2 regions of the Streptococcus sp. DD11 genome follow, and region 2 is predicted to be linked to the other one. Evidence: predicted binding sites of a transcription regulator. Region 2 holds the regulator's gene; the other holds the start of a gene.
The links. Region 2 encodes CtsR, which represses protease genes until heat stress. Its sites were predicted from a motif close to TTGGTCAAAAAAGGTCAAANA; they were not measured.

Region 1 (4,429 bases), on a different contig from region 2:
GGCCGTAATCCCCCTTGTGGCTGTTCAGAGGACGCGATGTGATGACTTTTTGCAGCAATTCTTGGCCAATCTGTTTCATATCCATTCTCCTTTTCCCTATTTTATCATATTTTTAGCTCAGCCTGAAAATAAAAAAGCAGGCTTTCTTCAGAGAAGAAATTCCCTAATCTGCCAAAGAACAAAGTTTTTTTTGTGAAAGGAACATCTTAAAAACAGCCAGAGGATCTGCTGACTGTTTTCATTCTTATTTTCCCTTAAAATCCAGAAAAGCCTGACGGATAGCTGCAGCCAAAGCGTAGATGAAATCGCCTTTTAGGGCCACCTGATCATCAGCATAAGCTTTCAAAGCCGGGAAATCGCCGACCTGAACCGCATAGAGGGAGTTCTTAAACATCTCAATGTCATTCTGGTCATTGCCAAAGGCCACATAGTTTTCTCCACAGAGTTCCTGAATGGTTGAGGCCTTGTGGGTGTCAGCCGGATTGATATAAAAACACTGCTCGTGTTCATGGTAGTCGACAGTCAAATCAGACAGATTTTCAAACTGAGCCTGCAAATCTTCCACTAGCTGCTCATGATTTCCCATATAGATGACGATTTTTATGGGATGCTGGAGTTCCGCTAAGTCCAGCTGCTTGGCTCGGCCAAGCGGATCTACACTGGCAATAAAAGGAATTTTCTCCAAAATCTGACCGCTATAATTAAAAGTATTATCTACGAAAAAAGGCAGATTATAGGTCCGACAGAAGTCCAGCACGGCCTGATAGCTAGCTGGATTCAGCTGCCGCTCAAAGATCAGCTGCCCGCCTTGGTAAGCCAAACCGCCATTGAGGCCAATAACTAACTGCTGGCTGAGTTCCGAGCCCAAAAGTCCCAGACAGTCCCGGTAGGATCTGGCTGAAGCAAAAACAACCTCATGTCCGTAATGGGGAGCAGTCAGTAGAACCTGCTTGAGCTCCTCGTCAATCGTCATATAATCAAAGCACAGGGTGCCATCCAAATCAAAGACAAATTTCATTTTTTAAGACTCCGTTTAAAAGCTTGATAGGTCTGCTCCATCAGCATAGTGATGGTCATCGGGCCCACTCCCTTAGGTACCGGCGTAATCAGGCTGGCAATCTCAGCAACCTCATCAAATTTGACATCGCCGATCAGCCGGCCGTTTTCATCCCGGTTCATGCCCACATCAATGACGACTGCCCCTTCTTTGACAAATTCCCTGGACACAAAATGGCCGCGGCCGATGGCTACAATCAAAATATCCGCTTTCTTAGCGATTTCCGCCAAATGGTGGGTGCGGGAATGGGTCAGGGTTACCGTAGCATTCTTGGCTAAGAGCAGCTGGGCCATGGGCTTGCCGACAATATTGCTGCGGCCGATGACAACCGCTCTTTTGCCTTCCAGCTCCACATTGTACTCATGAAACATTTCCATGATGCCGGCCGGAGTCGAGGGAACCATGACCGGATGGCCGGACCAAAGCCGGCCCATATTCATAGGGTGGAAACCGTCCACATCCTTATCTGGATTGATAGCTGCCAGTACGGCCTCCTCATCAATATGAGCTGGCAGAGGCAGCTGGACTAAAATACCATGCCAGTCAGGATTTTGATTGTAGGTCTCAATCAAGGCCAGCAGTTCTTCCTGACCAGTCGCTTCCGGCAGGCGGTCTACCTTGCTTCTGAAACCGACGGCCAGAGCCGAACGCTCTTTATTTCTCACATATATCTGGCTGGCGGGGTCATTGCCCACTACCAGTACCGCCAATCCGGGCACCCGTCCCGTTTCTTCTTTCAGCTTTGCTGTTTTCTCAGCCAATCTTGCCTGCAGCTTGTCTGCTAAACCTCTGCCATCGATAATCTGCGCCATTATTTTCTCATTTCTTTTTCATTATCTTTTTTATTATAACAAAAAACTGTCCCCGTCTGCTATACCTTTTTCTTATATGAGGTTATAAGAGAAACGATGATTTTTGCTGGATAAGCGCTTCTTTTTAGTCAATCTAGGCAACTTGCAGCAGAAAGACTGGATATAGACAAAAAATTTTAACGGCGGGTGACGAAAAAAACTTTATACTCTTGGAAAAATGCTGCAAACTGCGGCTGGCTTTCTGATTTGCTGATGAGCATCATTGAGGATGAAACAGCAAAACCAGTCCTGAAGCCAAGTTCTAAAAAACGGATTAGCCCAGCTAATCCGTTTTTCCCAACTATAGAGCAGCAGGCTGCTTCTTAGTAAAGCAATTCGTAGATTTCCATGGCAATCAGGTCAATGCTGTCAAAAGTATAGGTTTCACGCGCTTCGACATCCCGCAGAGTAAAGACTGAGCCATTCTCTTCATCGTAACTGTAGGCAACTTCTGCTACAACTACTCCTTCACGTTCAAAATTACGTTTCAAATTTCCGCCGTCCTTAGCCATAGCCTCTAAGCGGTTAATAATTCTAACTAAATGTGATTCCATTTTGTTTCTCCTATTTACTTAGTTCCTTATCATTTTACCATAAATAGGAGCCGAAATACCACTAAAAGGGTATTTTTTGTAATTTTTCAAAGATTTATTTTCATCAGAATCGGTCTCAGGAATGATTTTGTAGCAAATTCTTGCAATGTTTGAGAATACTGATATAATGTAAGTATAAAATTTTGACTATTCTTGACCAATGCAAAAACAGTCAGATTCCACATGAAAGGAAAGAGGTAACTGCATGCTTTGCCAAAATTGCAAAATCAATGAATCAACCATCCATCTCTATACAAATGTCAATGGCCATAAACAGCAGGTGGATTTGTGTCAAAACTGCTATCAAATCATGAAAACCGACCCTGATCATTCTTTGTTTAACGGAATGGCCAACGCTAACAACCACGGAATTGACCCCATCGATGATTTCTTTAACAGCCTCAGCAATTTCCAGCAGCCGCAGGAACCGACTCCTCCACCGACTCAGTCGGGCGGAGCTTACGGGGGCGGCGGAGGCTATGGCTCCAATCAGCATAAAAACGACCAGCGTCAGCAAGCTCCGCAGAAACCCAAAGGACTCTTGGAAGAGTTCGGTATCAATGTGACGGAGTCTGCCCGCCGCGGTGACATCGACCCTGTGATCGGCCGTGATGAAGAAATTATCCGCGTCATTGAAATTCTCAATCGCCGAACCAAGAACAATCCTGTCCTCATTGGCGAGCCCGGTGTCGGTAAGACTGCCGTTGTGGAAGGACTGGCTCAAAAGATTGTTGACGGAGATGTGCCCCACAAACTCCAAGGCAAGGAAGTCATCCGTCTGGATGTGGTCAGCTTAGTTCAGGGCACCGGTATCCGCGGTCAGTTTGAAGAGCGCATGCAAAAGCTGATGGACGAAATCCGCTCCCGTCAGGATGTCATCCTCTTCATTGACGAAATCCATGAAATTGTCGGTGCCGGATCTGCCGGTGACGGCAATATGGATGCCGGCAATATTCTCAAACCGGCTCTGGCAAGAGGGGAGCTGCAGCTGGTCGGAGCAACCACCCTCAATGAATACCGCATCATCGAAAAAGATGCTGCTTTGGAGCGCCGCATGCAGCCCGTCAAGGTAGATGAGCCAACGGTAGAGGAAACGATTACGATTCTCAAAGGGATTCAAAAGAAATACGAAGACTACCATCATGTCAAGTATACAGATGCGGCCATCACAGCGGCCGCACTTCTCTCCAATCGCTACATCCAAGACCGCTTTCTGCCTGACAAGGCCATTGACCTCTTGGACGAGGCCGGCTCCAAGATGAACCTGACTCTCAACTTTGTTGATCCAAAGGTCATTGACCAGCGGCTGATTGAGGCGGAGAATCTCAAGGCTCAGGCCACCCGTGATGAAGACTACGAAAAGGCGGCCTACTTCCGCGACCAGATTGCCAAATACAAGGAACTGCAGCAGACCAGCGTGCTGGATAAGGATACGCCTATTATCAGCGAAAAGACCATTGAGCATATCGTAGAGCAAAAAACCAATATTCCTGTCGGCGATCTCAAGGAAAAGGAACAATCTCAGCTAGTCAACCTAGCCAATGACTTGAAAGCCCATGTCATCGGCCAAGATGATGCAGTAGATAAGATTGCCAAAGCTATCCGCCGCAATCGGGTCGGACTGGGAAGTCCCAACCGCCCAATCGGCAGCTTCCTCTTTGTCGGACCGACCGGAGTCGGCAAGACCGAGCTGTCCAAACAGCTGGCTATTGAGCTCTTTGGCTCGGCTGACAGTATGATTCGCTTTGACATGAGTGAATACATGGAAAAGCACAGCGTGGCTAAATTGGTCGGAGCTCCTCCGGGCTATGTCGGCTATGATGAAGCCGGCCAGCTGACTGAGCGCGTCCGCCGCAATCCTTATTCTCTCATTCTGCTGGATGAGGTAGAAAAAGCCCATCCCGATGTCATGCACACCTTCCTGCAGG
Region 2 (4,429 bases):
TTGCCCGCTTTGAAGTTGGCGAAGGTATCGAAAAAGCAGCAAATGACTTTGAAAATGAAGTTGCGGCAACTATGGCAGCAGCACTTGGAAAAGACTAATACTCTTCGAAAGTCCAAAGCAGCCAGCCTTTGTTTTGTCTTGCTTCAGCAGCATGAGAGGCTGAGACAGCCTCTCTGTTAAAAGCAGGCTAAAAGACTGCATAGGATTTTCAACAGGACTGAGATTGGATTCTCAGTCTTTTTTGCTGTCGTTTTTAGGCAGCAAAACCCCTTCAGAATCGGTTGAACTCTGAAGGGGTGGGGAGTAGGCTGCTGTTTTTATGCTCTTTTTGCTCAAATGGCGGTGGGACAGACTCTTTGAGGTTACAGATAAAAAAGGCAATTCCTGTCCGTCGTGCAGTCCGGAAGGACTGTTGGAGCAAGGCGACGCTGACGCAGTTTGAAGAGCTTTTCAAAGAGTATAAGCTTGCATGCCGTTCGCTTCGGCTTGCTTCAAGAGTCTGTGCTCAGAAGCAAGCGAGTGAGGCGGATTTGGGGACACTTATCAGTCCGAGCGAAGCATTCGAAAGCGAGGCAGGGAGGCTGTAGACAGAGCAGACGCAGTCTGCCTCAAATGCCCCCTGTTCCTGCTGCTGACTTGGTCAGTCTAATCTGCGGCTTCAAAGTGTGCTTCGCTGTTTTCTGCCTCGTGGTGTTACTTGGCTGCTTTTTTGTTTTCTTCCTTATGGGCGATGAAAGCGTTGGTAAATATGAGAATGGCAAACAAGAAGAGAAGAATGGTGGTTTCGGAATAGGTCAAGCTGATTTGGTAGGTCTTGGTAATAAACAAGACGGGCAGGGTAACAGCTACAATGATGAGGAAGGTATACCACTTGGCTCGGCTGCTGACCGGCTGCTGCTCAAAGAGCAGAGGTATGTAGAGACAGGCGATGATGATGCCGATAGGCACATCGACATAGTCAGCAGAGAAGATCGTAAAGATACACAATGCCATAAAGAGACATTTGAGTACATGGCGGGTATATTTGAGCCAATCCATTTTCATTGGATTATCCTCCTTTGTTTCATTTGCGGCCGGCTTCTTTCTTCCGGTTTCGCTTTATTTTATCCTCTTTGAAAGCTAGGGGGCTGGCTATTGGCCAGCTGGCTTCTGCCTGCTCATTCGGGCCTGCAATTGGCACGGCTGCAGGAAGGACCTGAGCGGCAGCTTTTCATGGGTTTTTTAGTTCGTTTCCACCTATATTATAACGCTTTAACCGCAGAAAGCAAGCGGTTACACTCGCTTTTCTGCCGGACGGACAGCTTTTTCACTAGTTTGAATTGTCAGACTTTTCAGCTATCCCTTTTCCTTTCAAAATAGCGGCTTTTTCGGTATAATAAAAGTCAAAGATAGTCAATGTTAGAGAGACAGTCTTAGGAGCGGCGGATGTTGCCTCTCATACTCCTTCTGTTTTAAATCCACACGTTGTTCGGCTCGACTGACCCCAGTCCAGCAGGCACTTCCTGCCGGAAGCTTCATCTGCCAGCTCACAGCAGTGCTTTTGCTGCTTCCTCTCGGCAGCTTCATCCGCAGTCTCACATCCTCCACTGGAGCTTTTGGGGGCCTCGCTGCCTAGTGTGAATTCAAAATCGTTTGAGTATCAGGATAGAAAGGAAAGCCATGGGTGCGAAAAATACATCAGACAGTATCGAGGAATATATCAAGGCTATTCTGGCGCAGGCTGGTATGGTTGAGCTCAAGCGCAGCGAGTTGGCCGATGTTTTTCAGGTGGTTCCCAGTCAGATTAACTATGTCATTAAGACCCGCTTTACAGAGAGTCGGGGCTATATGGTCGAAAGCAAGCGCGGGGGCGGCGGTTATATCCGGATTGGCAAGATAGAGTTTTCCGACCGGCATCAGATGCTCTGCGATTTGTTTGACAATGTGGGGGAATGCATCAGCCAGCAGGTTTTTACGGATGTTATCCAGCTGCTCTTTGATGAGCAGATTCTAAGGGAGCGTGAGGGCAATCTCCTGCTGGCGGCGGCAGCGGACTCTGTGCTGGGAGAGGAAGCACCAGCCATTCGAGCGCGGATGCTGAAGAAGATTTTGCAACAATTAGACAGAAAAGGAATGTAAGCATTAATGAAATATTCAAAAGCTTTAATAGAAAGTTTAGAGGCTGCTCAGCTCTTGGCAGGCCATTTTGAAACGGATTATCTGGAATCTTGGCATCTGCTGATTGCCTTGGCTAATAATCCTTACAGCGTCGCGGGTTCAGTACTTAATGAATTCCCGATTGAGATTGATGATTTTGAGGAAGCGGCTTTTCATATCACCGGTCAGACCTATCAGCCGGAGGGGCATTTTGAGCTCCTGCCTTTCTCTTACCGGCTGGAAGCACTCTTTGAAGAAGCTGGCAAGATTGCAGAGGCTGTTCATGCTAAGAGTGTTGGCACTGAGCATGTTCTGTTGGCTATGATATTTGACCGGGGAACGCTGGCAGCGCGCATCTTGGAATTTACCGGCTTTAGCTATGAGGACAAGGGTGAAAGTCCTAGAATCAGCGATATCCGCAAAATACTGGAACAGCGGGCTGGATGGGGCAAGGAAGAAATCAAGGCTATCCGCAGTCTCAATAAGGGCATGATGGCAGCTAAGCAGACCATGGCCAATATGATGGGCATGCCGCCTTCGACCAGCGGCGGCTTGGAAGACTATACCCGCGACCTGACAGAGCTGGCCAGAAACGGTCTTTTAGAGCCTGTGGTCGGCCGGGACCAGGAAATTTCCCGCATGATCCAGATTCTCAGCCGCAAGACCAAGAATAATCCGGTCTTGGTCGGTGATGCCGGTGTAGGGAAGACTGCTCTGGCTTTGGGATTGGCACAGCGCGTGGCAGCTGGCCAGGTGCCGGCTGAAATTGCTAAGATGCGGGTGCTGGAGCTGGATTTGATGAACGTGGTGGCTGGGACGCGTTTTCGCGGCGATTTTGAGGAGCGCATGAACAATATCATCAATGATATTGAAGAGGACGGCCATGTCATTCTCTTTATTGATGAGCTGCACACCATCATGGGCTCCGGCAGCGGGATTGACTCAACGCTGGACGCGGCCAATATTCTCAAGCCAGCACTGGCCCGCGGCAGTCTCCGAACAGTAGGGGCAACGACTCAGGAGGAATATCAGAAGCACATCGAGAAGGATGCGGCTCTGTCCCGGCGTTTTGCCAAGGTTAGCATCGAAGAGCCCAATGTGGCTGACAGCATTGCTATTTTACAGGGGCTTAAGAAAAGCTATGAGGAACACCACAAGGTGCTGATCAGCGATCAGGCTATTGAGACGGCAGTGAAATTTGCCCACCGCTATCTGACCAGCAAGCACCTGCCTGACTCAGCCATTGATCTTTTGGACGAAGCCAGTGCGACGGTGCAGAATGAAAGTCCGCAGCAGCATGAGCGGATGGATTTGACACCTGTGGATCAAGCCTTGGCAGCCGGCGATTTTAAAAAGCTTGCCGGATTGCTTGAAGAGGAGCAGCAGCCGGCCGTTTATGAGCTTCGGGTGGAGGAAGATGATATTTTAAGGACGCTCAGCCATCTGTCCGGCATTCCGGTGCAAAAGCTGACACAGACGGATGCTAAGAAATATCTGAATTTGGAAAAAGAACTGCACAAGCGCGTGATTGGTCAGGATGAGGCTATTTCGGCAATCAGCCGGGCTATCCGCCGCAATCAGTCCGGTATTCGCAGCAGCAGGCGGCCGATTGGCTCCTTCATGTTTCTGGGTCCGACTGGGGTCGGCAAGACCGAATTGGCTAAGGCATTGGCAGAAACGCTCTTTGACGATGAGTCTGCACTGATCCGCTTTGACATGAGCGAATATATGGAGAAATTCGCAGCCAGCCGTCTCAACGGGGCTCCTCCGGGCTATGTCGGCTATGAAGAAGGAGGGGAGCTGACTGAGAAAGTCCGCAACAAACCTTATTCGGTTCTGCTTTTTGATGAAGTAGAAAAAGCCCATCCGGATATTTTCAATGTCCTTCTGCAGGTGCTGGATGATGGTGTGCTGACTGACAGCAAGGGCCGTAAAGTGGACTTCTCCAATACCATTATCATTATGACCAGCAATCTGGGAGCAACCAGTCTGCGTGATGATAAGACGGTCGGCTTTGGAGCCCGTGATCTTCGTCTGGATCATGCGGGGCTGGAAAAACGCATGCTGGAAGAGCTGAAAAAAACCTATCGTCCGGAATTTATCAACCGGATCGATGAAAAGGTGGTTTTCCACAGCCTGTCCAGCCAAGATATGCAGGAAGTGGTCAAGGTCATGGTCAAGCCGCTTATCGCCAGTCTGGCAGAGAAAGGCATTGCACTGAAGTTTCAGGCCAGCGCGCTGAAACTCTTGGCGCAAGAGGGCTATGACATAGAAATGGGCGCTCGGCCGCTGC

Region 1: the regulator CtsR is predicted to act here: its motif matches at 2,642-2,662, upstream of STRDD11_RS09115 (ATP-dependent Clp protease ATP-binding subunit).

Annotation. Positions count from the first base shown of each region.
Region 1 covers NZ_KQ969395.1:286,850-291,278, forward strand. The annotation lists gene STRDD11_RS09095 (NAD(P)H-hydrate dehydratase) at 1-79, opposite strand, end outside; gene STRDD11_RS09100 (HAD hydrolase family protein) at 245-1,018, opposite strand; gene STRDD11_RS09105 (bifunctional methylenetetrahydrofolate dehydrogenase/methenyltetrahydrofolate cyclohydrolase) at 1,015-1,869, opposite strand; gene STRDD11_RS09110 (DUF1797 family protein) at 2,232-2,462, opposite strand; gene STRDD11_RS09115 (ATP-dependent Clp protease ATP-binding subunit) at 2,707-4,429, shown strand, end outside.
Region 2 covers NZ_KQ969392.1:482,776-487,204, reverse strand. The annotation lists gene tsf (translation elongation factor Ts) at 1-98, shown strand, start outside; gene STRDD11_RS02280 (hypothetical protein) at 694-1,044, opposite strand; gene STRDD11_RS02275 (CtsR family transcriptional regulator) at 1,660-2,118, shown strand; gene STRDD11_RS02270 (ATP-dependent Clp protease ATP-binding subunit) at 2,125-4,429, shown strand, end outside.